Regions from separate parts of the Comamonas aquatica genome, predicted to be linked through region 1. Evidence: riboswitches for the same ligand, from Rfam matches in the RefSeq annotation. Region 1 holds a riboswitch; each other region holds the start of a gene.
The links. A riboswitch is a leader RNA that binds a small molecule or an ion and turns the genes downstream of it on or off. The one in region 1 is predicted to bind cobalamin.

Region 1 (6,004 bases):
CGCCCGGCCGCGTGGGCCAGCAGCGCCACCAGGGCGAAGGCGCAGACGGCGCCGACAAAGGCGCCGGTGGTCATGGAGATGGCGCCGGCGCCCAGGCCGGCCACGGTCACCAGCACCGCGCCCGTGGAGGCCCCGGCCGAGATGCCCAGCAAATAGGGTTCGGCCAACGCATTGCGCAACAGCGACTGCAGGATCACGCCCGAGATGGCCAGCCCGGCGCCGCAGCAGGCGGCCACCAGGGCGCGTGTCAGGCGGTAGTTCCAGACAATGCCCTGGTTGATGGGGTCGACGGCGTAGCTGGCGCCCGCCAACTGGTTGGCCAGCACCTCGAAGACGGTGCGCACGGAAATCTCGGTCTCGCCGATCGCAATCCCCAGCACGACGGCGACCAGCAGCAGCCCCAGGGCGGCCAGGGTCAGCAGACCCCCGCGCAGCCACAGGCCGGCCGCGTGCAGCAGGGCGGGCGCAGGCGGGCGCGCCACGGTCTGCATCAGCACCGTGCGCACCCGGGCGCGGGCCATTGGGCCCGGCGTGGACGGCCGTGTGTCACTTCGCGCGGCCCTGCAGCTGCAGCATCGCCTCGGCGATCTGCTCCATGCCATCCACCTGGCGGATGGAACCCTGCAGCGCATCGGCATCCACGATCACGATGCGCTGGTGCTTGACGGCGTCCATGTGCCGGGTGACCGGGTCCTGCTGCAGGAACTCCAGCTTCTTCTGGTAGTCGTCGGCCGGGAAGCGGCGGCGATCCATGCGGGCGATGATCAGCACCGACGGGTTGGCCTTGGCGACGGTCTCCCAGCCCACGGTGGGCCACTCTTCGGTCGAACTGACGATGTTGCGCAGGCCCAGGGTCTGCATCATGTAGCCGGCCACGCCGTTCTTGCCGGCCATGTAGGGGTCGGCTGCCAGGTCGGCGCTGGAGAACCACAGCGCCGCCGTGAGCTGCTGGCGCTGCGCGCCCTGGACCTTGGCCACGGCCTGGGCCTGGCGGTCGCTGAGGCTCTGGACCAGCTGCGCGCCGCGCGCCGGCACGCCGAAGATCTCGGCCAACTGGCGGATGCTCTTGTACAGGGTCTGGACGTCGTAGCTGGCCGTGCGCGTGCCGTCGGCGCCGACCAGGTTGTTCTTGCCTTCGCAATCGGTAGGCATGGCGTAGGTGGCGATGCGCAGGTCATGGAACTGCTCGCGCGTGGCGACCACGCCGTCCTTGCCCACCATCCACTCGAACTGCGAGACCACGAGGGCCGGGCGCTTGCCGATCACCGACTCGAAGCTGGGAATGTTGTCCGACAGGCGCGGCACCTTGTCGTTGATGGCCTTGAACTGCGGCAGCACGGGGTTGAACCACAGGGCGGTGCCCACCACCTTGTCACCCAGACCCAGGGCATAGAGCATTTCCGTGCCGCCCTGGCCGATGGTGACCACCGAGGCCGGTGCCCGGTCCAGGTGGAGGCGATGGCCGCAGTTCTGCAACTGCAGCGGGTAGTCCGCAGCGTGGGCAGACAGGGCGGTGGCCAGCAGGGTGGCGTAGGCAAGGCGTCGAGGCAGCATCAGGGGGCTTCTTTCCAGAAAAAGCGGGTACCCCTGGAAGCACTGGCAACACCCCTGCGGCGCGCGGGACCCCGAAAGGCCCTGGCAGGCAGGTCCACGGGACATTGCTCACTTCCCGGACACCCCGCCGGCAATCGATGGTTGGTGCTTTGGCAGGTCTCCTGACTGGCACGTCATCGCGTCGCCCCGCCTTCCCGAATGTGGATTCAGTGGCGGATGGGGCGGGCTCGTTGCCTACAGTTGCGGGGGCAGTTCCATTCGGCCGCCAGCCCCTGAAGCGGGTGGCGGTCATTGGATTCCCTCATGCGGCTGGCGGTGGCTGGCGCATGTCCTTGCGGAACCAAAGTTCGGGTAATGTAGCTGATTTTGTAGCGTCTGGCGCAGGCACCGTCTGCGTGGACACCTGTTTCCAGTCTGATATGTCCCTTCCCGAATGCATGGCCATTGCGCCCGTCCACCGCCTGGAGGCGGTGCAGGACTTCTTGCACATGGCCCGCCAGCAGATGTTCGGCACGCTGGTGGATCCGCAGCAAACCCCCGCGGATCTGCAGCATTTTGAGCAGGTGTACGCGGCGGGCACGGGCGGCATGTGGGCGGCCCGGCATCCGCAGCACGGCATGGTGGGCAGCATTGCCTACCGCGCCTACGATGGACGCTTCGCGCAACTGGATTTCGGCGCGCTGCGCGTGGTGGAGGTGGTGCGCCTGTTCGTCGCCCCGGTGTGGCGCCGGCAGGGGCTGGCTGTGGCCTTGATGGACCACGTGCGCCAGCATGCCATCGCCCAGGGGGTGCAACTGCTGTACCTGCACACGCACCCGTTCCTGCCGGGCGCGCTGGAGTTCTGGCAGCAGCAGGGCTTTCAGGTGGTGCAGCGCGAAACGGCCGCGCCCTGGCACACCATCCACATGCAATGCGCGCTGTAGCGCTTGCCGCCCGCGGTCTGCGCCGCAGGGCCGGCAGTCGCTTCTGCTTCTATAATCCAGACTCCAACAGGAGCCCTGCCGCACCCGCGTGCGTGGGGTGAAACGGGAAGTCCGGTGACCTCGCACCCCTGGTGTAGAGCATTCCGGCGCAGCCCCCGCTGCTGTAAGCCTGACAGACACACTTCGATGCCACTGGGTGCCCCCCGGGAAGGCGGTGTGCGCTGTATGACGGCAAGCCAGAATACCGACCTGTTGGCACGCAGTTGTATGCCACGGGGTGTGGGCCGTTTGCTGACAGGTTCCATCCCGCCTTGGCGGGGCGCCGGCCCGCCGCACACACACACCACCTTCCCGTATGGGCATGCCTTTCCATGGAAATGGCTCGGGGAGAGCATGGACCTCACGTTCAAACAACAGCATGCCGAACGCATGCAGGACAAGAAAGCCCAGGTGCAGGCTGCCATGGCGCGCGCCCAGGTCGAGCGCGGCATCGTCGTGCTGCTGACCGGCCATGGCAAGGGCAAGACCACCTCGGCTTTCGGCATGCTGTACCGGGCCCTGGGCCATGGCCTGCGCGCCGGCGTGGTGCAGTTCATCACGGGCACCCACGCCTCGGGCGAAGTCACCTTTTTGCAGCAGCAGGGGCTGCTGGGGCAGGGGGCGAGGGCCCAGGTGGACTACCACGCCATGGCCACGGGCTGTTCCTGGCAGCGCAGCGACTGGGACGCCGACCTGCCCGCCGCCAACCAGGCCTGGCAGGCGGCGCAGCGCATGCTGGCCGACCCCAGCCTGCGCCTGGTGGTGCTCGACGAGCTGACCTTCATGCTGCAGTACGGCTATCTGGCGCTGCCCGAGCTGCTGCAGGCGCTGGAGCGCCGCCCCGCCGGGCAATCGGTGGTCATCACCGGCCGCAGTGCGCCGGCACCGCTGCTGGCGCTGGCGGACACGGTCAGCGAGATCGCCGACACCCGGCATGCCTTCCAGGCCGGCGTGAAGGCGCAGGCGGGCGTGGACTTCTGATGCGGCCACCGCTGCGAGCTATGCTGCTGGCGCTGTGCGCCGGCCTGCCCATGGCCGTGGGGGCGGGGGCGCTGCCCACACTGATGTCCACCAACATCTGCGCCGACACCCTGGCGCTGAGCCTGGCGGCGCCGCAGCAGATCCTGTCGCTGTCGCGCCAGAGCCAGGATGCGCAGCGCTTTTCCCTGGCCGCCCAGGCCCGGCAGTTTCCCGCCAACGAAGCGACGGCGGAGGACGTGCTGCACCTGCAGCCCCAGGTGGTGTTGGCCTCGCGGCGCTGGAATGCCCGGCACCAGACGGCCTTGCTCCAGCGCCATGGCGTGCAGATCGTGACGGTGCCGTTTCCCACCGACTGGGAGGGCATCTTCAGCAGCACGCGCAAGATGGGCCAGGCCCTGGGGCGCGAGGCCGCAGCGCAGGCGCTGCTGGACAGCCTGTCCGCGAGGCTGGCGCAGTTGCGCGCCACACCGCGGCCTTTCAAGGTCCTGTACCTACGCCCGAATGGCGGCAGCGCGGGGGCGCAGACGCATGTGGACGCCGTGCTGACGGCCGCCGGCCTGCGCAACCATGCCAGCGCGCTGGGCCTGCAGGGCTGGGGGCGCATCGACCTGGAGCGCATTGTGCAGAACCCGCCCGACATCTTCATCACCCCCGGGCTGGTCAATGACGCGGCCTACGCCCGCTCCGGGCTGAGCCGCCATCCGCAGATGCAAAAGCTGCTGCAGCACATCCCCGTGGTGGTGCTGCAGCACAACGACTGGGGCTGCAGCAACTGGCAACTGATCGAGGCGGCCGAGTCGGTGGCCGCCCAGATCGACGCCTTGCCGCGGCCTGCCGCCCGGGTGGCGCTGCGCGAGGGGGCGCCATGATGCGCTGGACCCCGCGCACCGGCATGCCCCGTGTCTGGCTGCTGAACACCGGGCTGCTGGCCCTGCTGCTGGTGCTGGCCGGCATCTCCCTGGGCATCGGTTCGGTGTCCATCGGGGTGGCGGACTGGTGGGCGGCTGCCTGGCAGCCTGCAGGCGCCAGCGATCTGGCCGTGCGCCACCAGGCCATCGTGCAGGAAATCCGCCTGCCGCGCGTGGTGCTGGCGGTGCTGGTGGGCATGTCGCTGGGTGTCGCGGGCGCGGCCCTGCAAGGCCTGCTGCGCAATCCGCTGGCAGAGCCCGGCCTGCTGGGCGTCAGCTCCAGCGCCGGCCTGGGTGCCGTGCTGTGCATCTATTTCGGGCTGTGGCACTGGAATGCCTGGCTGTTGCCCACGGTGGCCATGGCCAGCGCGGCCGCCGCCACCCTGGTGCTCTACCGCATCGCCAGCCGGGGCGCTAGCAATCTGACCCTGATTCTGGCGGGCGTGGCCATGTCCTCGCTGATGGCGGCGCTGACGTCGTTGGCCATCAACCTGGCCCCCACGCCCACCGACATGCAGGACATCGTGCTGTGGCTGATGGGCTCGCTGGCCGACCGCAGCTTCGACGAGGTGCGGCTGTGCCTGCCGTTCATTGCGCTGGGGCTGCTGATCCTGGCCGGCAGCGGCCGGCAACTGGATGCGCTGACGCTGGGCGAGGACGAGGCCGCCAGCATGGGCGTGAACCTGCCGCGGCTGCGCGCGCAGGTGATTGCCGGCACGGCGCTGTGCGTGGGTGCCAGCGTGGCGGTGACGGGGTCCATCGGCTTCATCGGGCTGGTGGTGCCGCACCTGTTCCGCAGCCTTGTGGGCTACCGGCCTTCGCGCCTGCTGCTGCCCAGTGCGCTGGGCGGGGCCGTGCTGCTGCTGGGGGCAGACATTGCGTTGCGCCTGCTCAGCGGGCGGGTGGAGCTGATGCTGGGCGTGGTCACGGCCCTGATCGGCGCGCCCTTCTTCTTTTACCTGGTGGTGCGCGAGCGCTGGAGGCATCGCTGATGCGTACGCTGTCGGTCGAGTCGCTGCAGGTGGCATGGCGGGGTCAGGCCTGCGTGCAGGACCTGTCGTTCCAGGTCCAGTCGGGTGAGCTGTTGGCCCTGATCGGCCCCAACGGTGCGGGCAAGAGCACGGTGCTGCGGGCTCTGGCCCAGTTGCTGCCGCACCAGGGGCGGGTGCTGCTGGATGGCGAGGACCTGGCCCGCCTGGCCCCCCACCAGCGCGCCAGGCGCCTGGCCTACCTGGCCCAGGGCGACCAGGTGGCCTGGCCCTTGCAGGTGCGTGACTTCGTGGCGCTGGGGCGCTTGCCGCACCAAGGCCGCTGGCGCCTGGCATCGGCATCCAAAACCGATCAGAATGCCGTGGATGCTGCGCTGAGTGCTATGCATTTGACGGACATGGCCGAACGCCACCTGCACGCGCTGTCGGGCGGCGAACGCGCCCGCGCGCGCCTGGCCCGTGCCATGGCCGTGCAGGCGCCGCTGCTGCTGGCCGATGAGCCCGTGGCGGCGCTGGACCCCTACCACCAGCTCAGTGTGATGGAGCTGTTGCGCGCCCAGTGCAATGCCGGCCATGCCGTGGTCGTGGTGTTGCACGATCTCACCCTGGC
Region 2 (6,004 bases), 670 kb from region 1:
GGGGGCGCAAGGCATGCACCATGGGCGCAGGCCGCACGGGCCGCATGAGATTACAGATGACAAGGAGTTTGCACATGTCCATCCCTTCCAAACCCTGGGCGCTGCCGATCGCGTCGGCGCTGGACCCTCGCCTGTCGCAGGTGCTGGAGTACTGGCTGGGGGCGGAGCTGCCCACCAACGCCAGTGCGCAGACGCGCCAGGCCCTGTGGTTCACCAAGTCGGAAGAGGTGGACGAGGAAATCCGCCACCTGTTTGGTGCGGTGCTGCAGGAGGCACTGGCGGGCAAGCTGGATGGCGAGGGGCTGGAGTCCCCGCTGGGCTGGCTGGCGCTGCTGATCGTGCTGGACCAGTTCACGCGCAACGCCTACCGCGGCACGCCCAAGAGCTTTGCCGGCGATGCCAAGGCGCTGGCGCTGGCCTTGCAGGGGATTGACCGGGGCTGGGACCAGGACCCCAGCATCCCGGAGATGGCGCGCATTTTTGTCTACCTGCCGCTGGAGCATGCCGAGAACCTGGCGATGCAGGAGAGCAGCGTGGTGGCCTTCGAAGAGCTGCAGCGCAACGCGCCGCCGCAGCTGCGCGAGTTTTTCCAGGTCACGCTGGACTATGCGCACAAGCACCGCGAGGTGATTGCGCAGTACGGACGTTTCCCGCACCGCAACCCCATCCTGGGGCGCGAGAGCTCGGTGGCCGAGAAGGCCTATCTGAGCCAGCCGGGCGCGGGGTTCTGAGAGGGGCGGGCGGTAGCCCCGCGGTGTCGGTCAACACTGCTGTGGAGCCTGCCCCTGCAATCCTGGGACTGTTTGTGCCACATGCTGGGCAGGCCGAGATCGCAGTGCGCCAGCGTTCTCATGGTTGAGGGATGGCCTGGGCATTCCCGGTCTGATGGCTTTATTGCGGTGGCGTGCCAGGGCGATGTTGCCGTCTGCGGTGGCTGGCCCCTGGCGGATGCATGCAGCCCGATGCCCAAGATCGGATGGGGAAAATCCTCTGCGCAAGTAGCCCAGGTCACAGGACTTGCACCGTTGGTGAGGTACTGACGACCATGCAGCCGCAGTCAGTGGCAGCACCTGCGGTGGTGACGGTCATACCTGCGGCCAGCCACACACACCGATGGCTGAAAAAAATCTACCGGAGTGGAATCGGCTGCCCCACGGTGCCAGCCGCTGTCTTGACGGACATCGCGGCTGAAATGGTGACGCGAGCGCTGTTCCGCGAAGACCCAGGCGTTGCATGCGGAAATGCTGCATTCAACGCCTGCCAGGTCCGGCAGTACCTTGATGCTGTAAGGTGGAAAGCCACGGAGCGTGGGGCATGGGCCTGGCGGTGCGACGGACACGCCCTGTTTTTTACCTTTTGGGGCAGTGCAGCTTGTAGATACTGCGCGATCAGCTATCTTTTTCGAGAAATCTCAGTCTTTGGTGGGGCGGCGGCCGGTCAGGGACCAACCGGCGTGCATGTTGTTCTTGTCGTTCTCGTATTCCCAGTTGGTGCCGCAGCGCTCGCAGACGTAGCGGGTGACGGTGACCATGCCGGTGGCGCGTTCGCGCTTGTAGTTGCTGCCCTGGGCCAGCTCGACGTGGCCGGGGGCTTTGCGCCAGTTGCGCTGGATGCCGGCGCAGGCATCGCACATTTCGATTTTTTTGAGTTCGCTCTGGCGCTGTGGATCTTGGGTCATGGTGTTCTTTTCGGCGGGCACGCAGGGCGTGCAGGGGGCATCACTGTACCTAAATCAGGCGGACGGTGTGCTGGCGGGCGGGATGGCGTGGTGGTGGGGCAGGGTACCGGCCATCGAGTGGGTCCGATTTGGTCTGCGTCTGGCACGCCTTTGGGCTGGAGAGGTCGTGCGGGGCGCAGGCCGTGCACGGTGTCTGCACCGAGGCACCGACGGTGTGGCGCTGGGTGAGGCACGCCACCTGCCGGGCGCTGAAGGCTGGGTCTTGCACCTGCCCCAAGCGGCCAGTGCGGCGCTCTGGCCGTCGCTGGCCGCGTGGGACATGCGCGGCATGGGGTTGGGGGGGCATGTCCCACCGCTGTACCGCGCCCGGGCGTGGGCGCGTCAGGGGCGCGGGGTCAGAACTGCACGCGTGCACCCAGTTTCCAGGTGCGCTCGAACTGCACGGGGTAGATGGCGTCGTCGCGCACCCAGATGCCGTTCTTGCGGTCCAGCAGGTTGCTGACGCCCACGTACATGTCCAGGTGCTTGTTCAGCTGGTGGCGGTAGGTCAGGTCCGTGCTCTGGAAGGCTTTCTGCCGCTGGGCGTTGTTGTTGTCAAAGTCGCCCGCGGCCCAGGTGCTGCTGCGCCAGGTGTGCGACAGGTGCAGGTTGCCACGTTCCGTCACGCGCAGGTTGAGGCCCAGCACCACGCTGTGGCGCGAGACGCCCGGCAGCTCCCTGCCATCGAAAGCGCCGCCGCCGTCGTTCTCGCGGTCGATGATGGCGCGTGTCCAGGCGTAGTTGATGTGGCCGGACAGCCGCGGGGTGATCTGCACGCGGTCCTGCAGCTCCAGGCCGTACTTGTGGGATTGGTCGATGTTGGTGTTGATGCCGGAGAACGGACCGGTCTCGAAGTAGTAGATCTCGTTCGAGAGCTTGGCATAGAAGGCCGACAGTTTCAGGCGGTGGTGTGCCGTCTGGTGGTTGGTGCCCACGGTCAGCGTGCGCGCCTTGGCGGGTTCGATGAAGCCGTTGAAGGCGGTGACGGGCGAGCCCGAGCGCCAGTCGGTGAAGAAGAAACGATCCACGTCCGGGGTGACGAAGGCGTCGCTGTAGTTCGCAAACAGTGCCAGTTGCGGCGACAGGCGGTGGTTGGCCCCCAGCTCCCACGAGGTCAGACGCTGCTCAGATTGCAGGGACTGGCCGCTGAGCGGGCTGTGGCGGTAGGTGACTTCCTCGCGGCGGATGCCGGCGGAGAGGGTGAGGGCCTCCAGCATGTACTGCCCCTGCAGGAACAGGCCGCGGTTGTGCTTGGTGGTGCTGCCGGATTGCGTGCGCTGGCCATCGAAGTTCTGATAACCCGCATTCAGGATCAGCGCGTCGTGCTGGAACTGCGCTGCCACTTCGTTGTACACGTAGCGGTACTGGGCGGGCGTAGAGTTGGGGTACCGCGAGGACTTGTCCTCATCGTTGTGGCGGGCCGACAGCTTCCACTGGCGGTTCACGCGGTACTCGGCGCCTAGGCTCCAGTGGTCGCTTTGCAGCTTCTGCTGGATGTAGGGGTAGGGGTCTCCGGTGTACATGCCGGGGTTGGCGTTGAACTGTGCCTGCGTCAGCGGATTCGGGTAGCGCGTGTCGATGTGCGAGGCGCCGGCCTCCATGTCCAGGCGCAGGCCTTCCACCGGCTTGAGGGCACCGGCCACACGCCAGGTGTTGCCTTCCGACTGGTCCCGGTGCCCGTGGGGTCGGGGCTGCTGAATCCGTTCACATGGCTGTGGTCCAGGGTGGCCGACAGATCGAAGCGCTCGCGGACCAGGCCTGCCGAGGCGATGGCGCCGCGCTGCCCGTGGTCGCCCGCATAGGTTTCCAGGCTGACGCCGCTGCGCGGCTTGGTGTAGATCTGGATCGTGCCGGCGGTGGCGCCGTCACCGAACATCACGGCACCGCTGCCCTTGGTGATTTCGATGCGCTCGATGTCGCTGAGCGAGATCGAGCCGATGAGCTGTGGGATGGAGTCGATGTTGTTGAGGCGGCGGCCATCGACCGAGATCACCAGGTTCTGGAAGCCGTCATTGCCATAGCCCCGCATGCTGATCTGCGGGGTGTAGCGGTTGCCGTAGCTGGGGCTGATCTGCAGCGAGCTTTGCTGCGCCAGATAGTCGAACAGCGAATGCGCGCCCGAGCGCTCGATGTCGCTGCGGGTGTGCACTTCGGACGCATAGGGCGCATCCTGGTCGTGCATGTCGATGCGTGTGGCCGAGACCACGATGGGCTCGCTGAGGCTGGACTGGGCGCTGGCAGGGGCCGCCAACAAAGACAGGGCGGTTCCCACAGCCAGGGAACAGGGGGAAGGACGGAAGGGCATGGACATCACTCATCAGGCCGCGATCCTGCGTCCCCGCAGGCGGCGGCGTTGCGTACATGGATGCACCGCGTTTGGGGAAGGGGGCTGCTGAAGGCAGCCAACATGCCGCACTCGTCGCTGCCACCCCGCAGCGCATCCGACTCTGTACGTTTCGGCCGGTCTCCGGGCTGGTGCGTTGGTCCGGTTGACCGGACATGTGGAACGCCTTCCCAGGACGTTGTCGTCCCAGTGGCACAGGTTCCACAGACTCGCACTTACCGTTGCGGGGGCAGCACAGGCATTGCATCCATCGGGGGATGGCGCGCACCTGTTTCCCGTTTAACCCAGGGCGTGACCGACCTGGGCACCGATAACGTGGTTACCGCCTCTTGGGAGGCAGTGGACGGCGATGATACCGGGCTTCCCGCCCGCACGGGTTGCGCGGCGCAGGTGCCCGCAGCGCTGGGACGTGCATCCAGGTTGTGGCGTGACAGGGGGTTTGCTGAAAGTTGGTGCTTGCACTGTGTGGGCGCGCCCGCGGCATCACCGCGCGCACGGAGCCTGTGGCGTGGGGCGTGTGTCCAGCGCGCTCAGCGCGAATGCACCACGCTGGCGTCGATCTCGCCATACACGGTGATGCCGCTGCCGCTGCGGGCGCTGGTGTCCGAGGGCTGGTAGTACTGCGCGCGCTGGGCGCAGCCACCCAGGGCCAGTGCAAAGCACAGGGCGGTGGCGCAAAGGGTCATGGTTCTCATGGGCAACTCCTGGTCCAAGGCTAAGGCCTGGGCGGCCGGGGCCGGTAAGCAGAGGTAAGTGTCACCCTGGCAGGCGGGGGTATCCGGGCACAGGGGGCACCGACAGGCCTCCGAAGGCCTGGGTCATTGGACCGGGCGCAATGGGCCGGTCCATCGCCCCGTCCTTGGCCGGGGCCAGCCCGGTCCTGCACCGGGGGAAGTCCGGTGCGCGCAGCCTGCCTGCTCGGTCAGGGGGGCTGGTCAGGCCGGCAGGCACTGCAGCGCGGCCTGGACCAGCTGCATGGTGGCCAGCGGGTCGTCGCAGGCGATGGTGCGGCGCTGGGGCATGCTGCGCAGCCAGGTGATCTGGCGCTTGGCCAACTGGCGCGTGGCGGCAATGCCCTTTTCGCGCACCAGGTGCATGTTCAGTTGCGGGGCGTTCTTGCGGACCTGCCAGTCCAGCTCTTCCCAGACTTGGCGGTAGCCCACGCAGCGCATGCTGGGCAGGTCGGGGTGCAGGTCGCCGCGTGCGCGCAGGGCCTGCACTTCGTCGATGAAGCCGGCGTCCAGCATCGCCTGGAAGCGCTGGGCGATGCGGGCGTGCAGCCAGGCACGGTCGCTGGGTTCCAACGAAAACAGCGTGCAATCAAAGGCGGGCTGTGCGTCTTCAGCTCTCTTTTTTGCTTGGTGAAAGCTGGACAGTGGCTGGCCGGAGATGTGCCACACCTCCAGCGCACGCTGGATGCGCTGGCTGTCGCCGGGCGCCAGGCGGGCGGCGGTTTCCGGGTCCACCTGGGCCAGTTCGGCATGCATGGCAGGCCAGCCGATGCTGGCGGCCTGGGCGTCTAGCCGGGCGCGCACCTCGGGGTCGGCGGCAGGCATGTCGTCGATGCCGTCGAGCAGCGCCTTGAAATACAGCATGGTGCCGCCCACCAGCAGCGGGATGGCGCCGCGTGCGCGGATCTCAGCGACCAGGCGCTGGGTGTCCTGCACGAACTCGGCCGCGCTGTACGACTGCAGCGGGTCGAGGATGTCGATCAGGTGGTGGGGCACGGCGGCCCGCTCCTGCAGGCTGGGTTTGGCGGTACCGATGTCCATGCCGCGGTAGACCAGGGCCGAGTCCACGCTGATGATTTCACTGGGTTGGCCGCGCTGGGCCAGGACGGCGGCCAGGGCCAGCGCGCCGTTGGTTTTACCGGAAGCCGTGGGGCCTGCAATCGCAATGCAGGGCAGAGGGTGGGGGGACGCAGTCAAGGCAGGGGGCAGGAA
Region 3 (6,004 bases), 940 kb from region 1:
ACCACCAGGGTCTGCGGCTGGCTGCAGGCCTGCAGTGCCTGCGCCAGGGCCCGCGGGGCCTCCTGGGTGCGCATGCCGGGCACGCGGGCGGCACGGTCATCCTGGTGGCGCTGGATGCGCTGGCGCATCTCGGCATCCCAGGCCTGGCCCGTGGCCAGGTAGACGGCCTCGCGCCCGGGGGCGCCGTCCAGCCAGGTGCGCGCCGCCTGCTCGGCCCGGCGGGTCTTGCCGCTTTTCTGGCCGCCCAGGATCAATTCCTGCCAGGGCAGCGCGGGGGCGGAGGGTTGCATCGGAGAAGTCATGGTGTGGAGCGCAAATTATGGCTGTGCGGCCGTGTCCCATTGCACGGGCTCGGCCCCCAGCAAGGCGGCCACGGCACGCGGGTGCGAGGGAAACCAGGCATGGAAGTAACTGGCATGGACGCTGCCGTGCTGGTAGATGGCCTCGCCCTTGTCGGGCGCCACCGGCTGCCGGGGGCGGCTGGTGCGCGCCACCTCGGCCGCCTGGCAGGTGAAGCGCGAGTAATGGAAGGTGTGCCCACGCAGCACCCCACCCTGCAGCGCGCACTGCTGCATGCCCAGGCCGGCCAAGCGTTCCTGCATCCGCGCCTCACCCGGCAGGATGCCCCACAGCGGCTGGCTTTGGTCCTGGGTATCGGTCATGCGCTGGCCCAGGGCCAGCATGCCGCCACATTCGGCCCACACGGGCTTGCCGGCCTGCACGTGCTGCTGCAGGTCGGCCTGCAGCCCGGTGTTGGCCGCCAGGGTGGCGGCGTGCAATTCGGGGTAGCCACCGGGCAGCCAGACGGCATCGCACACCGGCAGGCGCTCGCCCGCCAGGGGCGAGAAGAAGGCCAGGTTGGCGCCCATGGCCTGCAGGCAGTCCAGGTTGGCGGGGTAGATGAAGCTGAACGCCGCATCGCTGGCCACGGCCACGGTGTGCCCGCGCAGCCAGGGCTGGGGGGCTGCCACGGGCTGCGCCGGGGCTGCAAACGCCACCGACCAGCGCTGCCAGTCCTGCCAGTCCATGCGCCCCAGGGGCGTGTCGGCCAGGGCATCGGCCGCGGCATTCAGGCGCGCCATGGCATCGGGCAGCTCGTGCGCCGCCACCAGGCCCAGGTGGCGCTCGGGCAGCAGTTGCGCGTCCTTGCCCGGCCCCATGCGCTGCAAGCCGCCCAGCCACAGCTGCGGGTCGCGCAGGCTGCTTTGCAGCATCTGCGTGTGCATGCCGGTGGCCACGCGGTTGGCCAGCACGCCGGCCCAGGGCACGCCCGGCTGGTACTGCTGCATGCCCAGCACCAGCGCACCAAAGCTGCCCGCCATGGCCGAGGCATCGACCACCAGCAGCACCGGCACGCCCAGTTGGGTGGCCAGATCGGCCGCCGTGGGGCTACCGTCGAACAGGCCCATCACGCCTTCGATCAGGATCACATCGGCCTGCGCGGCCGCGGCATGCAGGCGTGCGCGCACCTCATCCATGCCCACCATCCAGCCATCGAGGTTGTGCACCGTGGCCCCGCTGGCCAGTTGGTGCCAGTACGGATCCAGGTAATCCGGCCCGCACTTGAAGACCCGCACGCGGCGCCCCTGGCGGGCATGCCAGCGCGCCAGCGCCGCGGTGATGGTGGTCTTGCCCTGGCCCGAAGCGGGGGCGGCAATCAGCACCGCCACGCAGTGGTGCACGGGAGGGGATGGAGGAGTGATCAGTGGTGACATGCAAGCTCTCGGGGGTGCCCGCCAGGGCCACGGCGGGCAGATACGGCGTCGGCGGTTACCAGGGCATCCATTTCACGCCCAGCCACAGCGTACGCCCGGCGGTGGCGTAGTCCTTGACCAGGGTGTAGTCACGGTCCAGCGCATTGTCGATGCGCGCGGTCAGCGTGAAGTCCCTGGCCAACTGGCGCGAGGCGGACAGGTTCACCAGGGTGTAGCCACCCAGGGACTTGACGGCCTCCGCATCGTCGTTGAAGCGACGGCTGGCCGCCTGCAGCTCGGAGCCCAGGGTCCAGCCCGCCAGGGTGGTCTCAGCCCCCAGGGTGGCATAGCGCTGCGAGCGGCGCTGCAGCAAGCGGCCGGTCTGGGCATTGCGTGGGTTCTGGAAATCCACCGACGCATACCACTTCAGCACGCCGGCGCGCCAGTTGCCGGCCAGAGTGATGCCTTCCAGCTGGGCCGCGTCCACGTTCAGGTAGCAGCCCTGGCTGAGCGCCACCGGGCAGGTGCCCTGCTTGGCGGCATAGACCACCAGGTTCTCAATCTTGTTGCGGTAGGCCGTGGCGCTGAACGCGCGGTCCTTGTCGCCCCAGCGCAGCCCCAGTTCCATGTTGCGGCTTTCCTCGGGCTTCAGGCTGGCATCGCCGTTTTGCGAGAAGCGCTGGAACAGCGTGGGCACGCGAAAGCCGGTGCCCACCGAGGCCGTGGCCTTCCAGTGCGGGGCGAAGTCCCAACCATAGGCCAGTGTGGCCGTGCGCTTGCCGCCAAAGTCGCTGTCCCGGTCATGGCGCAGGTTCAGTTGCACGGCGTGCTGCTGCCAGTGCAGGCCATAGCCCAGGCCCAGCGCATTCTGGTGGCGCGAGCGCGCGTCACCGCCCACCAGGCTGGTGTTCTCCAGCGTGTCCTCGCGCCGCTCGGCCAGCACCGAGAAAGTGCCCACGCGGCTGCGCCATTCGTTGTGCACCAGGTAGTTGCGCAGCAGGGTTTCGGTGCGGTAGTGCGTGGCCGTCCAGGTGTCGTAGCCGTGGCGCGACTGGCTCACGGCCACACGCGTGCGCCACGCGGGCGTCCAGTCGCCCTGCCAGTTCAGGCCATAGGCATCCAGGGTGCGGACCGCACCGTCGTTGCCCTGGGCGCGGCTGTCATAACCGGCGTTCGAATCGCTGGTCAGGGCCGTGACGTCCAGGCGCTGGCCCGCGCTGAGTTGCAGGCCCACGCGCGCATTCGCCGATTTGCGCACGTAGCCGTCCTTGTCCACGTTGCGGCGGGTGCCCCCGGTCTTGGCATCGAAGCCCTCGCTGTCGGCATAGGACAGGCCCAGGGCATAGTCCCAGGCGCCCTGCCCGCCACTGAATCCAGCCGTGCCCTTCTTGGTGCCGTAGGAGCCCGCGCCCACGGACACATGGGGCTTGAAGCCGGTCTCGCCACGGCGGGTGAAGATCTGCACCGTGCCCGCCATGGCGTCCGAGCCATACAGCGCACCGGCCGCACCGCGCAGCACCTCGATGCGCTCGATCGATTCCAGCGGCAGCGTCTCCCAGGGTGCGCCACCGGAGCCATTCTGGGCATCGATGCGGATGCCGTCGACATACACCGCCGTGTGCTGCTTGTGCGCGCCGCGCAGGAACAGGTTGGTGTCCGAACCCGGGCCACCGGTGCGGGTGATCTGGATGCCCGGCACCTTGGCCATGACATCTTCCAGCGCCAGGGCGCCGCTGCGCTCCAGGGCCTCCCCGTCCAGCACCGTCACATCCGCCAGCACCTCGCTCAGGCGCTGCTCGGAGCGCGTGGCCGAGACCACCACCTCATCCAGGGCCGCCGCGGCCGCCGGCGCCACCAGGCCCGCTAGACAGACCACCGCCAGAGAGACCGGGCGCCACGCCATCGCCGGCATCCAGGCACGCTGACGCCGTTGTTCGAACACATTCATTGGAAACATCACCAGATTCCACCCGTGTCAGCCTCCCCGCCGACAATGGGCAAACATGCCTGCCCAGAGGGCAGACACACGAATGTTGGCCGGTATCCGGGCTGGTCCCTCAGTCCATCGCCTTCCCACGTGCTTGTTCAAGGCACCCAGTGGCTGTGTTGATGGAGGGGCGCTATGACGGGCGCCAGGGACTCACCGTTGCGGGGGCAGCGCAGGCTAGGTCAGGTCGAAGGCCGACCCACCATCCTGCTTCCCGTTGAACTGCAATCTTGCGAACCAAGTTGCGAGCACCAACAATGCAAGCTGGCGATTCTAACTGGACGTGACGGGCCATGGTGCACCGCACAGCAGTGCCGCAGCCTGGCGCAGGGCTGCACAAAAAATGAGCTGCATCCGCACAAAAACAAAGGGCCTCAGATACAAACCTATCTGAAGCCCTTGTTCATTCAGCGCCAGGCGCTATCTTTTCAAATTCTGCCCAGCGCCCGGTCCACGCCCAGGTTGGCCAGGGCATCGGCCCGCTCGTTGCCCGGATCGCCCGCATGGCCCTTGACCCAGCGCCATTCGATGCGGTGGCCCGCGCCGCTGACCAGCGCATCCAGCGCCTGCCACAGCTCGACGTTCTTCACCGGCTGCTTGGTCGAGGTCTTCCAGCCCTTGGCTTTCCAGCCGTGGATCCATTCCGTGATGCCCTTGCGCACGTACTCGCTGTCCAGGAACAGCGTCACATCGCAGGGGCGCTTGAGGGCGCGCAACGCTTCGATCACGGCGGTCAGCTCCATGCGGTTGTTGGTGGTCTCGCGCTCGCCGCCAAACAACTCCTTGGTGTGCGGCCCGGCCTGCATCAGCACGCCCCAGCCGCCCGGCCCCGGGTTGCCCTTGCAGGCCCCGTCCGTGTAAATCACTACTTGGTTCAAATTTCTTTCCTTTGTGGTGCTTGCTGGCACGCTGCCGCCGGGCGGGCCTGCGCTGCGGGCGCACGCTTGCGCCATGCAGGCTCCAGCAGGCGCATGCCATGCACCTTTTTCACTGCCAGCACGCAGTATGCACCGCCCAGCACCGGCCAGGCCTTGTTGCCCAGCCTATCCATCCAGCGCCAGCGCTGCAGCCAGGCCGGCGCCTCCAGCGCCGGGGCGTGGCAACCGAAATCGGCGGCCACCACGTCCATGGCCAGCACCTGCAGCCAATCGCGCACGCGCCAGTACGGCAGGCCGCGCCAGGCGTTCAACCCAGGCTCCGGCACACGCTCCAGCCCATGCTGAAGCCCCCACAGGCTATAGGGGTTGAGCCCAAACAGCAGCAGCCGCCCTTCGGGCACCAGCACGCGCACCGCTTCGCGCAAGGCAGCATGCGGGTCCTGGCAATGTTCGAGGGTGTGGGGCAGGACCAGCAGGTCGACGCTGGACTCGGCGAACGGCAGCGCCTCGGGGGCGCACAACAGTTGTACACCATCAGGGACTTGGCAAGCCCCGGGTTCAAGGTTCCAATCGGTGCTTTGCGCGGCCACCCAGCGGTTGGGCATGCGGTTGTGGCGCAGCGCCTGCAGCAGGGGCCAGCCCAGCTGCACGCTGTGATAGCCGAAAATATCCGCCACCGCCTCATCACACCGCTGCTGCTCCCAGTCGAGCAGATAGCGGCCAAATGCCTTGGCCATCCACGGATGGCCCTCTTGCTTTGCATCGTTCATGAACCTGTTGCCGTTGCCTGCGTTTTCTGACAATTACATCTGGCTGCTGCACGACGGCCAGCACGCCGTGGTGGTGGACCCTGGCGACGCCTGTCCCGTTCAAGCGGCGCTGCACGCCCAGGGACTGCAGCTGCAAGCCATTCTAGTGACCCACCACCATGCCGACCATGTGGGCGGCGTGGACGCGCTCCGTAATGCCACCGGCGCCACGGTCTACGGCCCGGCCTACGAGCCCCTGCCCGAGCCCGTGGTACGCGTCGACGCGCACAGCCGCATCCACCTGCTGGGGCAAGACTGGCAGGTGCTGGAAGTGCCCGGCCACACCGCCGGCCACATCGCCTGGTACTGCGCCCCCGCGGATGCGGCCCCGCTGCTGTTTTGCGGCGACACGCTGTTCTCCGGCGGCTGTGGCCGCCTGTTCGAGGGCACGGCGCAGCAGATGTACGACTCGCTGCAGACGCTGGCGGCTTTGCCACACGACACCCGTGTGTTTTGCGCCCATGAATACACTCTGAGCAACCTGAAATTTGCCTGCGCGGTGGAACCAAGCAACCCAGCCTTGCTCCAATACCGCGCGCGTTGCGAGGCACTGCGCCAGCAACAGCAGCCCACCCTGCCCTCGACGCTGGGGCAGGAGCTGGCAATCAACCCTTTTCTACGTTGCGACGTTACAGA

Region 2: linked by a shared signal. The riboswitch ahead of KAQ61_RS02590 (TonB-dependent receptor) and the one ahead of KAQ61_RS05810 (ABC transporter substrate-binding protein) in region 1 are both predicted to bind cobalamin.
Region 3: linked by a shared signal. The riboswitch ahead of KAQ61_RS10270 (TonB-dependent receptor domain-containing protein) and the one ahead of KAQ61_RS05810 (ABC transporter substrate-binding protein) in region 1 are both predicted to bind cobalamin.

Annotation. Positions count from the first base shown of each region.
Region 1 is NZ_CP072916.1:1,216,931-1,222,934, forward strand. It holds gene KAQ61_RS05805 (FecCD family ABC transporter permease) at 1-521, opposite strand, end outside; gene KAQ61_RS05810 (ABC transporter substrate-binding protein) at 547-1,554, opposite strand; cobalamin riboswitch at 1,689-1,914, opposite strand; gene KAQ61_RS05815 (GNAT family N-acetyltransferase) at 1,974-2,477, shown strand; cobalamin riboswitch at 2,529-2,744, shown strand; gene cobO (cob(I)yrinic acid a,c-diamide adenosyltransferase) at 2,871-3,497, shown strand; gene KAQ61_RS05825 (ABC transporter substrate-binding protein) at 3,497-4,366, shown strand; gene KAQ61_RS05830 (FecCD family ABC transporter permease) at 4,363-5,397, shown strand; gene KAQ61_RS05835 (ABC transporter ATP-binding protein) at 5,397-6,004, shown strand, end outside.
Region 2 is NZ_CP072916.1:549,496-555,499, forward strand. It holds gene KAQ61_RS02575 (DUF924 family protein) at 75-731, shown strand; gene KAQ61_RS02580 (hypothetical protein) at 1,412-1,678, opposite strand; gene KAQ61_RS02585 (TonB-dependent receptor) at 2,074-3,360, opposite strand; gene KAQ61_RS02590 (TonB-dependent receptor) at 3,270-4,022, opposite strand; cobalamin riboswitch at 4,159-4,385, opposite strand; gene KAQ61_RS02595 (hypothetical protein) at 4,592-4,756, opposite strand; gene miaA (tRNA (adenosine(37)-N6)-dimethylallyltransferase MiaA) at 4,997-5,989, opposite strand.
Region 3 is NZ_CP072916.1:2,160,471-2,166,474, forward strand. It holds gene KAQ61_RS10260 (bifunctional adenosylcobinamide kinase/adenosylcobinamide-phosphate guanylyltransferase) at 1-302, opposite strand, end outside; gene KAQ61_RS10265 (cobyrinic acid a,c-diamide synthase CobB) at 318-1,715, opposite strand; gene KAQ61_RS10270 (TonB-dependent receptor domain-containing protein) at 1,771-3,651, opposite strand; cobalamin riboswitch at 3,713-3,938, opposite strand; gene rnhA (ribonuclease HI) at 4,110-4,559, opposite strand; gene KAQ61_RS10280 (class I SAM-dependent methyltransferase) at 4,556-5,329, opposite strand; gene gloB (hydroxyacylglutathione hydrolase) at 5,328-6,004, shown strand, end outside.